3 regions of the Erwinia sp. 2186 genome follow, and region 3 is predicted to be linked to each of the others. Evidence: predicted binding sites of a transcription regulator. Region 3 holds the regulator's gene; each other region holds the start of a gene.

Region 1 (4,615 bases), 520 kb from region 3:
AACCGTAGGTGCCGGTCTGGCGGGAATACATCGCCGGCGACGCGTACTGAATTTCGCTGACCTGATCGCTGAAGTCTTTGCCATTCACCGGACGCCCTTTCGCATTCGGCTGATTGACCAGTCCGAGCGGCTCGTCCAGCTTTCCGTCTTTATACTGCTGGCCACGATCGGTCGGTTTTGAGGAACATCCCGCCAGCAGGGCAAGCAACGCCCCTGTTACTGCAAACTTCGCCCAACATCCTTTCATTATTTCACTGCCCTCTATGCGGAATTCCTCGCCGAAGATAGCAAAGGCACCGGGAGAATTAAACGGCTCAACGGTAAAGTTCATCGGTTGCTGTACGAGAATAAGGCAAATGCAGAAGAAGTGAGCAGTAAGCGCTATTTTGATGACTTTATTGCAGAAAGGGGTTGCATCAAAACTCCTACAGCGTATAGTGCGCTTCCACAGACGCGGGATGGAGCAGCCTGGTAGCTCGTCGGGCTCATAACCCGAAGGTCGTCAGTTCAAATCTGGCTCCCGCAACCATTTCTCTTCGGAGAATGTTCTGTGAACAGCAAGACCTGTTGTGATGGAAGCAACAGTATATCGGACGCGGGATGGAGCAGCCTGGTAGCTCGTCGGGCTCATAACCCGAAGGTCGTCAGTTCAAATCTGGCTCCCGCAACCATTTCTCTTCGGAGAAAGCAGTAAAAGAAAGACCTGTTGTGACGGAAGCAACAGTAGTACACTACGGACGCGGGATGGAGCAGCCTGGTAGCTCGTCGGGCTCATAACCCGAAGGTCGTCGGTTCAAATCCGGCTCCCGCAACCAACTTAACACCTTAACGGGTGTTTTTTTGTTTCTGGCCTCCGCCAAATTCCCCGCAATGGATTTGCCTGTCCGCTTTATGCCGGGCGAGCAGCACCCCGCCCCACAATCCCGATTATTTTCTGGGTGCCAGGCTTGCGCCACTGGCGAAGTACGCTTTGATCCCCGCCAGAATAGATTCCGCTACCTGATGCTGATAACGCGTCGTCCGCAGCTTTCGCTCTTCTTCTAAATTACTGATAAACGCCGTTTCCACCAGAATCGATGGGATGTCGGGCGCTTTCAGCACGGCAAAGCCCGCCTGGTCGACGGTTCGCTTATGTAAATGGTTCACCTTACCGATGCGGGACAGCACCTCTTTACCAAATTTCAGGCTGTCGTTGATGGTCAGGCTCTGCACCATATCGAACATGGTGTGATCAAGATAGCGATCGCCGCTCATGCTGACGCCGCCAATCAGGTCTGATTCATTCTGCGTTTGCGCCAGAAAACGTGCCGCAGTGCTGGTCGCGCCTTTGGTCGAGAGCGCAAATACCGACGATCCGCGTGCCGCACGGCTGGTGAAGGCATCGGCATGGATGGAGATAAACAGATCGGCACGCTGTTTGCGCGCTTTGGCCACCCTGACTTTTAGTGGAATAAAGACATCTTCGTTGCGCGTCATATAGGCCCGCATATTGGGCTGCTTGTCGATCAACACCTTCAGTCGTCTGGCAATCTTCAGCACGATGTCTTTTTCGCGGGTTTTATGTTTGCCGATTGCCCCCGAGTCTTCACCGCCGTGTCCCGGATCGAGCATGATCACAATCGGCCGATCCCGACCCGCCTTGCCCGGCAAAGCCGCCGCTGCAGGCTGGCTCTTTTCCAGATCGCCTTTGTTGTAATCTTCCAGTAACGCCAGAAGCGGATCGTCAGCATGATCGTAACTGCTGCCTTTTGCCGGATAGAGATCCAGCACCAGGCGATCGCGGATCCCGGCGACGGGCGCGAGGGTGAAAATCTTTGGCGACACATTTTGCTTCAGCTCAAGCACCAGCCGGACGGTATTGGCATCGAACTGCCCCACTCGGGCATTTTTAATGTAGGGATCGTCGCTGCGCACCAGGTTCCCGACGCCTTTCAGCGCATGGTTAAGCTGGATATTGGCAATATCAATCACCACGCGTTCGGGATGACTGAGCGCAAACTGCTTATATTTCACCGGGCGGTTGGATTCCAGCGTCAGGCGGGAATAGGTTGAAGACGGCCAGATGCGGATCGCCACCACGTGGCTGCTGGCGGCCAGGCCTACTTTGCTGACGCTTAGCAGCACGACGGCGCCGGCGCTTTTTAACCACCGGCGACGGCCAGGTGAGGGTAAATCGGACATGCTACTCCAGAGGTGTTTGCTGAACTGTGTCTAAAAAAAAGCCAAATGACTACCAAGTGCAAAAACTTTAGCGAATCCCTCCGGCGGTGTCACCCAGAAAAAGCGATAAAATGCAGCGTATTAGCGTGGCCGCCAGGGGAAGAAACCAGAAAATACTGAGAAATTGCCCCTTGCGCCCGGCCAATAAAAGAATAAAAATACACTTTTAGCGAATAATAATTCATAGAGGGTTTGCCGTGAAGGAACGGAGTACCGAGCTGGTTCAGGGTTTTCGTCATACCGTGCCCTATATCAATGCCCACCGTGGTAAGACGTTTGTCATTATGTTGGGTGGTGAAGCCATCGAGCATGAGAACTTCTCAAGCATCGTCAATGATATTGGCCTGCTGCACAGCCTGGGCATTCGCCTGGTAGTGGTGTATGGCGCCCGGCCGCAGATAGACGCTAACCTGGCTGAACACCAGCTGGAGCCGATTTATCACAAGCATACCCGTGTCACCGATGCGCAATCCCTTGAGCTGGTTAAGCAGGCCGCAGGCCGTTTACAGCTGGATATTACCGCCCGCCTGTCGATGAGCCTGAACAATACCCCGTTGCAGGGTGCGCATATTAATGTGGTCAGCGGCAACTTTATTATTGCCCAGCCGTTAGGCGTGGATGATGGCGTGGATTACTGCCATAGCGGCCGTATTCGTCGTATCGATGAGGAAGCGATTCACCGTCAGCTGGACAGCGGCGCGATCGTGCTGATGGGGCCGGTTGCGGTTTCCGTCACCGGCGAGAGCTTCAACCTGACCTCTGAAGAAGTGGCGACGCAGTTGGCCATCAAGCTGAAAGCCGAGAAGATGATTGGTTTCTGCTCCGAACAGGGCGTGACCAATGATGAAGGCAATATCATCTCCGAGCTGTTCCCGAATGATGCCCAGCAGCGCATTGAAGAGTTGGAAACGCGCGATGACTACCTGTCCGGCACCGTGCGTTTTCTGCGTGGTGCGGTTAAAGCCTGCCGCAGCGGCGTGCGTCGTAGCCATTTGATCAGCTACCAGGAAGACGGCGCGCTGTTACAGGAACTGTTCTCACGTGATGGTATCGGTACGCAGATCGTGATGGAAAGTGCCGAGCAGATCCGCCGTGCCACCATTAATGATATCGGCGGCATTCTGGAGTTGATCCGTCCGCTGGAGCAGCAGGGAATTCTGGTTCGTCGCTCACGCGAGCAGCTGGAGATGGAAATTGATAAGTTCACCATCATTGAGCGCGATAACCTGACGATCGGCTGCGCCGCGCTCTATCCGTTCCCGGAAGAAGCGATTGGCGAGATGGCCTGTGTGGCGGTGCATCCTGATTACCGCAGTTCCTCGCGCGGTGAAGCCTTGCTGGAACGCGTGGCACTGCAGGCGCGTCAGATGGGGCTGAAGAAACTCTTCGTGCTGACCACCCGCAGCATTCACTGGTTCCAGGAACGCGGCTTTACGCCGGTCGATATCGAACTGCTGCCGGAAAGTAAAAAGCTGATGTACAACTATCAGCGCCGCTCAAAAGTGCTGATGGCCGATCTGCGCCACGCGCGTCTCTTCTCCTGAAGACCAAAAAGGGGCGATTTATCGCCCCTTTTTAACGTCTCATCTCAGCCCGATTATTCGGTAAGCCGTTCGACCAGCCCGCTGCGCCTCAAGGTGCGCATTTTCACCGCGCTGTTTAACACGTTTTGCTCCGCATACAGCGTTAATCGTAATTTCGCGCGGGTGATGGCGGTGTAAACCAGCTCGCGGGTCAGCACCGGCGTGAACTGATTAGGCAGCACCAGCACGGTGTGATCGAATTCGGATCCCTGCGATTTATGCACCGTCATCGCATAGGCAGTATCGTGCGGCGGCAGTCGGCTGGGCTGTACGGCTTTGATGCTGCCGTCAGGCAGTGGGAAGAACACCTTCAGCGCCTGTTCCTCATCCAGCATCGCAATACCAATGTCGCCGTTAAACAGCCCCAACGCACTGTCGTTGCGGGCAATCATCACCGGCCGGCCGGGATACCATTTATTCGCCGCGCCCGGTGAACGACGGATCAAGCCCGCTTTTTGCAGCGAGACCTCAATGCGTTCATTCAGCCCCATCACCCCAAACGGCCCTTCGCGCAGCGCGCAAAGCAGCTGGAAACGGCTAAACGCATCCAGCACATCAGCAGGCTGTGCACCGGCTGCAAGGCGGCTCAGATAGTCGCGGTAACCGGCAACACAGCCATTAAGCAGATGCTGATATGCTTCGCTACTCCCCAAGGTGAAGCGCTCAATATCGGCGTAATCAGCGGCAAAGACTGCATCGACCTGGCGCGTATCGCCCGCATTGACGGCCAGCGCCAGCTGACCAATTCCTGAAGAGGCATCGAAGCGGTAGCTCTTGCGCAGCAGGCAAATGCTGTCACGCACCGGCGGCGC
Region 2 (4,615 bases), 710 kb from region 3:
CTTTAGCGATGATTGGACGCGCCATCGAGGTGCCCAGCAGATAGGTGCCTTCGTACAACGCACCGGTCTGCAGCACGGGGTAAACGTATTCGCTGATGAATTCTTCACGCAGATCGACAACGTGACATTCGGACGCGCCTGACTGCAGAGCTTTCTGCTCAACGCCTTCAAGATCGCCACGTTCCTGACCGATATCAGCCACAAATGCGACCACTTCACAGCCGCCGTAGTTCTCTTTCAGCCATGGAATGATGGCGGAGGTATCCAGACCACCGGAGTAAGCCAGAACGATTTTTTTGATGCTCTTGTCTTGCATTGTCTTTTCCTTGAATCCGTTTCTGATTAAGCGAGGATCCGGGTGCCAATTGACACGCCGTTAAATAGGGTCGGCAGCTGCTCAGCATGACGCCAGCTGGCGATATCTACCGGACGGCCCAGCGTGCGGGCAGCGTCCAGGGCTGCATTGACTTTGACAATCATACCGTCGGTGATCACGCCTTCAGCAATCAACTTCTCAGCTTTGGCGGCGGTCATCTCTTCGATACGCTGTCCCTGGCCGTCGAGGATGCCACTGACATCCGACAGCAGGATTAAATCGGCACCCAGGGTGGCCGCCAATGCGGTCGCAGCCTGGTCGGCGTTGACGTTCATTAACTTACCATCCTGAGTGATGCCGATGGAACTGATCACTGGCAGGAAACCGGCGGTCAGCAGAGTATTAATTAACATCGGCGAACCTGGCGTGGCCAGACCCACGTGGCCGAGTTCTTCGTCGAAGGCTTCCACGTTAACGCTGCTGCCGTCGCCCAGGCAGAGGCCAACTGCCTCGATGCCGTGCTTTTTCGACCAGGCCAGCAGGGTTTTGTTTGCGGTTCCCGCCAGGGCGCCGGTAATAATGTCGATCTGATCCGCAGGCGTGACGCGCAGGCCATTTTTCTTTTTCACCGGCAGCGAGAGCTTGCTCATCAGCTCATCCACCAGGCAGCCACCGCCGTGCACAATCAGCAGTGGACGCTGATGCTCAGCCCGGTAGGCCACCAGCGCGCCAAACAGGCGCTCCAGCGCTTCTTCGCTATCCAGCAGCACGCCACCGAGTTTAATAATTAAAGGAGTCGTCATAATCTTCTTCACCGATTAAATAAGTGACTGCGTTTCCGGGAAGCCGAAACGAATATTCAGGCATTGCACTGCCTGCGAGGAGGCGCCTTTCAACAGGTTGTCTTCTGCCGACACGACAATCAGGTGTTCACCCCTCACCGCAAAACCGATGTCGCAGAATGGCAGACCAACAACACCCTTAATTGACGGCACGCCTTTGTCGTAAACACGCACCAATGGCTTATCGTGATAGGCATTATGGAACGCTTCTGCCACGTCGTCAGACGTCACACCTGCTTTTAACCGGCAGGTGGTGGTTGCCAGAATACCGCGCGGGAAGTTGCCCAGATGCGGGGTGAAGATCACCGGCACACCGAGGTGCGCTTCGATTTCTGGGTGATGACGATGGGTGAAAATACCGTACGGCTGCAGGCTCACTTCACAGAAGCTGGTGCCGACCGCCGCTTTGCGCCCTGCTCCGCTCACGCCGCTGGTGGCGTTGATCACCGGCCATTGCGCATCGTTCAGCAGGCCCGCTTCGACCAGCGGCTTTAAGGCCAACTGGGCAGCGGTAGGATAGCAACCCGGCACCGCAATCAGCTGCGCTTCTTTAATTTTGTCATGCTGCCATTCGGCCAGACCATATACCGCTTTTTCCAGCCAGTCCTGATGCTGATGCGGGAAGCCGTAGTAGTCTGTGAAGAAGCTTTGATCGTTCACGCGGAAAGCAGCGGAGAGATCGAATACCACACAACCCGCGGCGAGGAACTCTGGCGCAAGGTCATGGCTGACTTCGTGAGCGGTCGCCAGAAAAACGACGTCCACTTTATCGGCATACTGCGAGGCGCTGCTCAAGGGCTGCAGCGGCATATCAAGGATGCCTTTCAGCTGCGGATGAAGATCGGAAAGTAATTTTCCTGCGTCCGGGCTTTGCGCTGAAACCGCCAAAGCGGTTATGTTCACCTGTGGATGACGATTCAGGTAAGTCGCAAGCTCTACGCCAGCATAACCACTAGCACCAACAATCAGCGTATTCAACATCAGACTGACACCTTTTTCTGGTCTCAAATTTCCGGGCTGCAGCGAATTTTCGCTGTCTTCCCACGCGAGCGGCGCTGGACGATGGAGCAATTTGTGGTTTCCATCCGTACGCCGTTAATGTATTTTTATTCACTATTAATGCATGAATATGACACTATCCTAACTCAAGGAATGGCAACAGTGAAGACAAAATTACCCCCTTTTATCGAGTTATACCGTGAGTTGATTGCCACACCGTCGATCAGCGCAACCGATATTGCCATCGATCAGAGTAATGAAACTTTAATCAATTTGCTGGCAGGCTGGTTCCGTGACCTTGGCTTCAGCGTTGAAGTGCAACCGGTGCCCGGCACGCGCCACAAATTCAATATGCTGGCCAGAACCGGAAACGGCGCGGGCGGCCTGCTGCTCGCCGGTCATACCGATACCGTCCCGTTCGACGATGGGCGCTGGACGCGCGATCCGTTCACCCTGACCGAGCATGACAACAAGCTCTACGGTCTGGGCACCGCCGACATGAAAGGCTTCTTTGCCTTTATTTTAGATACTCTGCGTGATGTTGACGTGACCAAACTGGAAAAGCCGCTCTACATCCTCGCCACCGCCGATGAAGAAACCACCATGGCCGGCGCGCAGTATTTCTCTGAAAACACCACCATCCGCCCGGACTGCGCGATTATTGGTGAGCCCACCTCACTGAAACCGGTGCGGGCTCATAAAGGCCATTTATCTCAGTCGATCCGCATTCAGGGCCAGTCGGGTCACTCAAGCGATCCGGCGCGTGGCGTCAATGCGATTGAGCTGATGCATGAGTCCATCACTCACCTGATGGGCCTGCGTAATACGTTGAAAGAGCGCTATCACCATGATGGCTTTGCCATCCCGTATCCGACCATGAACTTCGGCTACATCAACGGCGGCGATGCGCCAAACCGCATCTGTGCCTGCTGTGAGATGTATATGGATATTCGTCCGTTACCGGGCCTGTCACTGCAGGATCTGGAAGGTTTGCTGAATGATGCGCTGGCTCCGGTGAGTGAACGCTGGCCAGGCCGGGTGACGATTGGTGAATTGCATCCGCCCATTCCAGGCTACGAATGTCCGCGCAACCATCAGCTGGTGCAGGTAGTGGAGAAATTACTGGGAACCGAAACCGAAGTGGTGAACTACTGTACCGAAGCGCCGTTCATTCAGACGCTGTGCCCAACGCTGGTTTTGGGCCCGGGATCGATCAATCAGGCGCACCAACCGGACGAATATATCGACACCGCATTTATTAAACCCACCCGTGAATTGATCGCTCAGGTTGTGCAGCATTTTTGCCACCACTAAATCACATTTGGGGCAATTCACTGCTGAAACAGCGTGTTGCCCCTGATTTGTTCCGTCTTTCATGATAAGAATAACTTATCTCACTTGCCTGTAATTAAATTTCATAAATTACCGACATTTAGCCGCTGAAGCCGCCAGATTTAAGTCATTTGACGAATGGTAACGAACGTGGCTAGATAAAAGGCAAAGTTATGCCGGCAACGGTGAAATAAAGTGACAAAAACAAGAAGGGTGTCAGGGGTCATATGAACGAACAATATTCCGCAATGCGAAGTAATGTCAGTATGCTCGGCAAACTGCTCGGGGATACGATTAAGGATGCACTTGGAGAGAACATCCTTGAGCGGGTGGAAACCATCCGCAAACTCTCGAAGTCATCACGTGCGGGAAATGACGCCCACCGTAAAGAATTGCTGTCAACGCTGCAAAACCTGTCGAATGATGAGCTGCTGCCTGTTGCACGCGCCTTCAGCCAGTTTTTGAATCTGACTAACGTTGCCGAGCAGTACCATACGATTTCCCCGAAGGGTGAAGGGGCCAATCACCCGGAAATGCTGACCAAAGTCTTCGATCGCCTGAAGCAGCAACCTCATCTGACCGAAGCCTCGATCCGTGAAGCCATCGAATCGCTTTCACTGGAGCTGGTGCTGACTGCCCACCCGACGGAAATCACCCGTCGTACCTTGATCCACAAACTGGTTGAAGTGAACAGCTGCCTGAAGCAGCTCGATCACAACGATCTTTCTGATTACGACCGATCGCAGATCATGCGCCGCCTGCGCCAGCTGGTTGCTCAGGCCTGGCATACCGATGAAATACGTAAATACCGCCCTTCCCCGGTTGATGAAGCCAAATGGGGCTTCGCCGTGGTCGAAAACAGCCTGTGGGAAGGCGTGCCTAACTTCCTGCGCGAACTGAATGAGCAGGTTGAAGCCTCGTTTGGCGTCAAGCTGCCGGTGGATTTCGTGCCGATCAAGTTCACTTCGTGGATGGGCGGCGACCGTGACGGCAACCCGAACGTCACCGCCGATATCACCCGCCATGTGCTGCAGCTTAGCCGCTGGAAAGCGACCGACCTGTTCCTGCGTGATATCGCCGTGCTGGTGTCAGAGCTGTCGATGTCTGAATGTACGCCAGAAGTGCG
Region 3 (4,615 bases):
ATCACCGCGTCCAGCCTGCCCGTTATCCCAATCAATCCCACGCGCATTGCCCATATCGGCGATTTAGTGATGGCTATCGGCAACCCGTACAATATTGGGCAGACGGTGACCCAGGGGATTATCAGCGCCACTGGCCGCGTTGGTCTGAGCCCTTCCCGCTACCAGAACTTCTTACAGACAGATGCTTCCATCAACAAAGGGAACTCGGGCGGCGCCTTGATTAACTCTCTCGGTGAACTGATGGGAATCAATACGCTGTCGTTTGATAAGAGTAACGACGGTGAAACGCCGGAAGGCATTGGCTTTGCCATCCCTACGGCACTGGCTGCGAAAATCATGGATAAGCTTATCCGCGATGGTCGCGTAATCCGTGGGTTCATCGGCATCAGTGGCCGTGAAGTGCCGCAAATGCACGGACAAAACAGCAGCCTGGATCATATTCAGGGCATTGTGGTGACCAATGTTTCTCAGGGAGGCCCGGCAGCCAAAGCGGGTCTGCAAATCAATGATGTGATCACCAACGTGAACCATAAACCGGCTATTTCGGCGGTGGAAACAATGGATCAGGTTGCGGAGATTCGACCGGGAACCGTCATTGACGTGGATATCATTCGCAACGATCAAAAAATGACGCTGCCGATTACCGTGCTGGAATATCCGGGGAATTAAGCGGGAAGTGATGGAATGCAGGGCCAGACAGCGCTGGCCCTGTAGCAGGCTTATTTAACGAATTCTTCGCCCAACGTAATGTCTTTCTTCAGCGTATCCAACATGCCGTCCAACGACTTCTGCTCAAAAGCGCTCAGCGTGCCGATTGGCTTGCGCTCAACGATGCCGTTTTTACCCAGCAGCAGCGGTTGTGAGAAGAAGCGAGCATGCGCGCCATCTCCCTCAACGTAAGCACATTCCACAACGTTGCTTTCACCGTTCAGAGCGCGTACCAGCGACAGACCGAATTTGGCCGCAGCCTGGCCCATCGACAGCGTCGCGGATCCGCCACCTGCTTTCGCCTCAACCACTTCGGTACCCGCGTTCTGGATACGTTTCGTCAGATCGGCCACTTCCTGTTCAGAGAAGCTGACGCCTGGGATCTGGGAGAGCAGAGGCAAGATAGTCACGCCTGAGTGTCCACCCACTACCGGGATGTTCAGCTCGGCAGGATTTTTGCCTTTCAGCTCAGCGACGAAGGTGTTGGAACGGATGATATCCAGCGTGGTAACGCCAAACAGTTTGTTTTTATCGTAAACGCCGGCTTTTTTCAGCACTTCCGCAGCAATCGCGACCGTGGTGTTAACCGGGTTAGTGATGATACCTATCAACGCCTTAGGGCAGGTGCTGGCAACCTGTTCAATCAGATTACGAACAATACCGGCGTTAACATTGAACAGATCGGAGCGATCCATGCCTGGCTTACGCGCCACGCCAGCGGAGATCAGGACCACGTCAGCGCCTTTCAGCGCCGGCGTTGCGTCTTCGCCACAGAAACCTTTGATATTGACTGCGGTAGGGATATGGCTCAAATCAACAGCTACGCCAGGCGTAACGGGAGCGATGTCGTACAGAGAGAGGTCGGAACCCGCCGGAAGCTGGGTTTTTAGCAGAAGTGCGAGAGCCTGGCCAATACCGCCAGCTGCGCCGAGAACTGCAACTTTCATCCTGAACTCCTTATTATAGTGAGCGTAAAGTGCTGTGAGTCCATCTGGTTATGAACATAGTCCAGCCTTTAGCGCTTTGCGATTGCTTTCATGTCGATCTGAGCACTCACGCCCAAAACCGCTGAAGCAAATGATTAACCGCATAGGGTGCAAGGCCGCTCGTAGCCAGCGACAAACAGCACGATTCGGCCTTACATTACACCCTTAGCGCTAAGCAGAACAACATCAATTTAATAACAAATCGTTTACTTTTTGCGCTACATCCTTGTCTGAGCGGGCATTTTTTTTCCATCAAAAGTTTGGCATACTGTCACCCCTTCACCGCTCCCCCGCATAAAACACCCTGCCTTATTGCATAACCATTCATTTAATTGCATAATCACCGCCAGTCCCATCAGGGAATCCCCTTTATTTCTGACTCTTAAGCGGAAGCCTATGCGTAACCCATCAAAACAGGAAGACCTGATTAAAGCCTTTAAGGCTTTATTGAAGGAAGAGAAGTTCAGCTCGCAGGGCGAGATCGTCGCCGCTTTACAGGAAGATGGCTTCGACAATATCAATCAGTCTAAAGTCTCCCGCATGTTGACCAAGTTTGGTGCCGTGCGCACACGCAACGCCAAGATGGAAATGGTCTATTGCCTGCCTGCGGAACTGGGCGTGCCGACCACCACCAGCCCGCTTAAAAACCTCGTGCTGGATATCGACTACAACGATGCGTTGGTGGTAATCCATACCAGTCCAGGTGCCGCGCAGCTTATCGCTCGCCTGCTGGATTCCCTCGGCAAAGCTGAAGGGATCCTTGGCACCATTGCTGGCGATGACACCATCTTTATTACCCCTGCCCGCGCCTTTACGGTAAAGCAGCTGTTCGAAGCGATCCTGATCCTCTTCGAGCAAGAGTTATAAGCAGCAGCAATTAACGCCTGATTTTTAACCTAAGGCTAACCACCCCGTATCATCATCTTTTCTTAGAGCCGGCGCCTGCCGGCTTTTGCTTTTCTGACCTTCCACGCCTCACTATTCAGCATGATGCACTGCCTCGCGGGCGACATGTCAGGCAGAAAAACCAGATACTCTCGTCTCATGGTGTGATCCACCACAAATAAGCGCACGAATGGCTAAAGTCACATATCCCTGTGTTTTTACATGTATTTAACATGGATAGGGCAACTTATAAGCGTTTTTTATAACGTCTGGTTATTAAAATGCAGTTTTCGGTTAAAGTATCCCAACAAAACATTATTAGCACGCTATTAATTTTTTACGTTATTAGATCTATACTTGTTTTCGTGATGACAATCACACTAAACAAAAAGATAAAAACATACTACGAGGAAATAATCATGAACATTAAAACTACTGTTGCGGCTGTAACCGTTCTTTCTGCTCTCTCTTTTGGTGCTTTTGCAGCTGAATCTGTTAACGCGGATCAGGCGCAAAATCTGCAATCAGTTGGCACCATCTCCGTAAGCGGCGTTGCCGGTTCACCGATGGACATCCGCCAGCAGCTGAATGCGAAAGCTGACGCTCAGGGCGCAAGTGCTTACCGTGTTATCGAGGCGTACAACAACGGTAACTACCACGCGACTGCAGAGCTGTACAAATAAGCAAAGATTACCCGGCAATACGGTATTAACGACTAAAAAAAACGGTATCCCCAAGAATAATAAACGCTTTTTAGCCCTTTCGGTTACCGCTCAACCCTATCTGGAGCATCTAACATGAAAACCAAATTAGCAATCGCAGTACTCGGCCTGGCCTCAGTTCTTTCTTTCGGCGCCAGCGCCGCTCACCTGATAACTGACCAGCAGGCAAGCGAGCAGAACCTGCAGTCAATGGGCACCATTAGTGTCAGTGGTGTTGATGGCGCGCCAACCGATATCCGTCATGAGCTTTCTCAGAAAGCGGATCAGCAAGGTGCCAGCTCTTATCGTGTGATCGAAGCGCGTAACGATGGCAACTACCACGCCACCGCAGAGCTGTATAAATAAATTCTGATAAGTACAAAAAATTAGAAGGTGCCAGCACCTGCGTGTTGTCGAACGCGCGAATCCCTCTCGCTGGCTTGTCACTGCTACTGTAAGACATTCCTCGTCAGTATGACGAACCCTTTGGCCCCGCTTGTCGGGGCCCTTTTTGTTTCTGCTGACTAGCGAACGTTAAATCGGAGCTGCCCTTCTAGCTCCTCTTCTGCTTCATCAAACAGCAGGATTAACGCGCCATAACGCCGCTTCTGTCCGCTCCCCAAATGTACAAATTCAATTTCCAGGGGTAATGGCAACAGCGTCACCGCGTCCCATAAGCTGTCCAAATCCTTCACATTCAGATCGGCCAGCGCAAACCGTTCGCTGAACTGGCGGTAGAAGTGTGCCTGATCGACAATTTCATCAAAATCAAAAATCTCTGTTCTCATGCTAGCCGCTCCACGAGGCCCACGGTTGGGCGGCATACTGCCGCCCGGTGAGTTACAGTCCCCCAATATGCAGGGCTTTCACTTCTAAAAACTCTTCCAGTCCCAGCACCGAACCTTCACGTCCAAGGCCTGATTCTTTTACGCCGCCGAAAGGTGCCAGTTCCGTCGAGACAGCACACTCGTTTATGCCGACCATGCCACTCTCCAGTGCCGCCGACACGCGGAACACACGCTGAAGGTTTTGCGTATAGAAATACGCAGCCAGCCCGAACTCGGTATCATTTGCCCGACGAATAACCTCGTCTTCCTCATCAAAGCGGAAGCAGGCTGCGACGGGGCCGAAGGTCTCTTCTTTTGCCAGCTTCATCTTCTCATTGGCTTCGGCTATCACCGTGGGCTGCCAGAAATTGCCACCCAGAACATGGCGGGCACCGCCAGTAACAATCTTGCCTCCGTGGGCGACCGCATCCTTGACGTGTTCTTCCACTTTCTCCAGCGCAGAAGCCTCTATTAGCGGCCCGACGATCACCCCTTCTTCCATGCCATT

The links. The regulator ArgR, encoded in region 3, controls arginine synthesis, uptake and breakdown. The targets are predictions, from matches to a motif close to ANTGAATAAAAATACANT.
Region 1: argA (amino-acid N-acetyltransferase) is a predicted target of ArgR. The motif match lies at 2,368-2,385, and genes of this name have one in related genera.
Region 2: argC (N-acetyl-gamma-glutamyl-phosphate reductase) is a predicted target of ArgR. The motif match lies at 2,256-2,273, and genes of this name have one in related genera.

Annotation. Positions count from the first base shown of each region.
Region 1 covers NZ_CM173824.1:1,040,881-1,045,495, reverse strand. The annotation lists gene mltA (murein transglycosylase A) at 1-247, opposite strand, end outside; tRNA gene ACXKZG_RS04805 (tRNA-Met) at 453-529, shown strand; tRNA gene ACXKZG_RS04800 (tRNA-Met) at 595-671, shown strand; tRNA gene ACXKZG_RS04795 (tRNA-Met) at 739-815, shown strand; gene amiC (N-acetylmuramoyl-L-alanine amidase AmiC) at 928-2,181, opposite strand; gene argA (amino-acid N-acetyltransferase) at 2,418-3,764, shown strand; gene recD (exodeoxyribonuclease V subunit alpha) at 3,818-4,615, opposite strand, start outside.
Region 2 covers NZ_CM173824.1:4,729,084-4,733,698, forward strand. The annotation lists gene ACXKZG_RS22015 (argininosuccinate synthase) at 1-316, opposite strand, end outside; gene argB (acetylglutamate kinase) at 343-1,119, opposite strand; gene argC (N-acetyl-gamma-glutamyl-phosphate reductase) at 1,135-2,139, opposite strand; gene argE (acetylornithine deacetylase) at 2,320-3,471, shown strand; gene ppc (phosphoenolpyruvate carboxylase) at 3,717-4,615, shown strand, end outside.
Region 3 covers NZ_CM173824.1:523,161-527,775, reverse strand. The annotation lists gene degS (outer membrane-stress sensor serine endopeptidase DegS) at 1-669, shown strand, start outside; gene mdh (malate dehydrogenase) at 720-1,655, opposite strand; gene argR (transcriptional regulator ArgR) at 2,091-2,561, shown strand; gene yhcN (peroxide/acid stress response protein YhcN) at 2,999-3,262, shown strand; gene yhcN (peroxide/acid stress response protein YhcN) at 3,377-3,646, shown strand; gene ACXKZG_RS02475 (barstar family protein) at 3,805-4,068, opposite strand; gene ACXKZG_RS02470 (NAD-dependent succinate-semialdehyde dehydrogenase) at 4,121-4,615, opposite strand, start outside.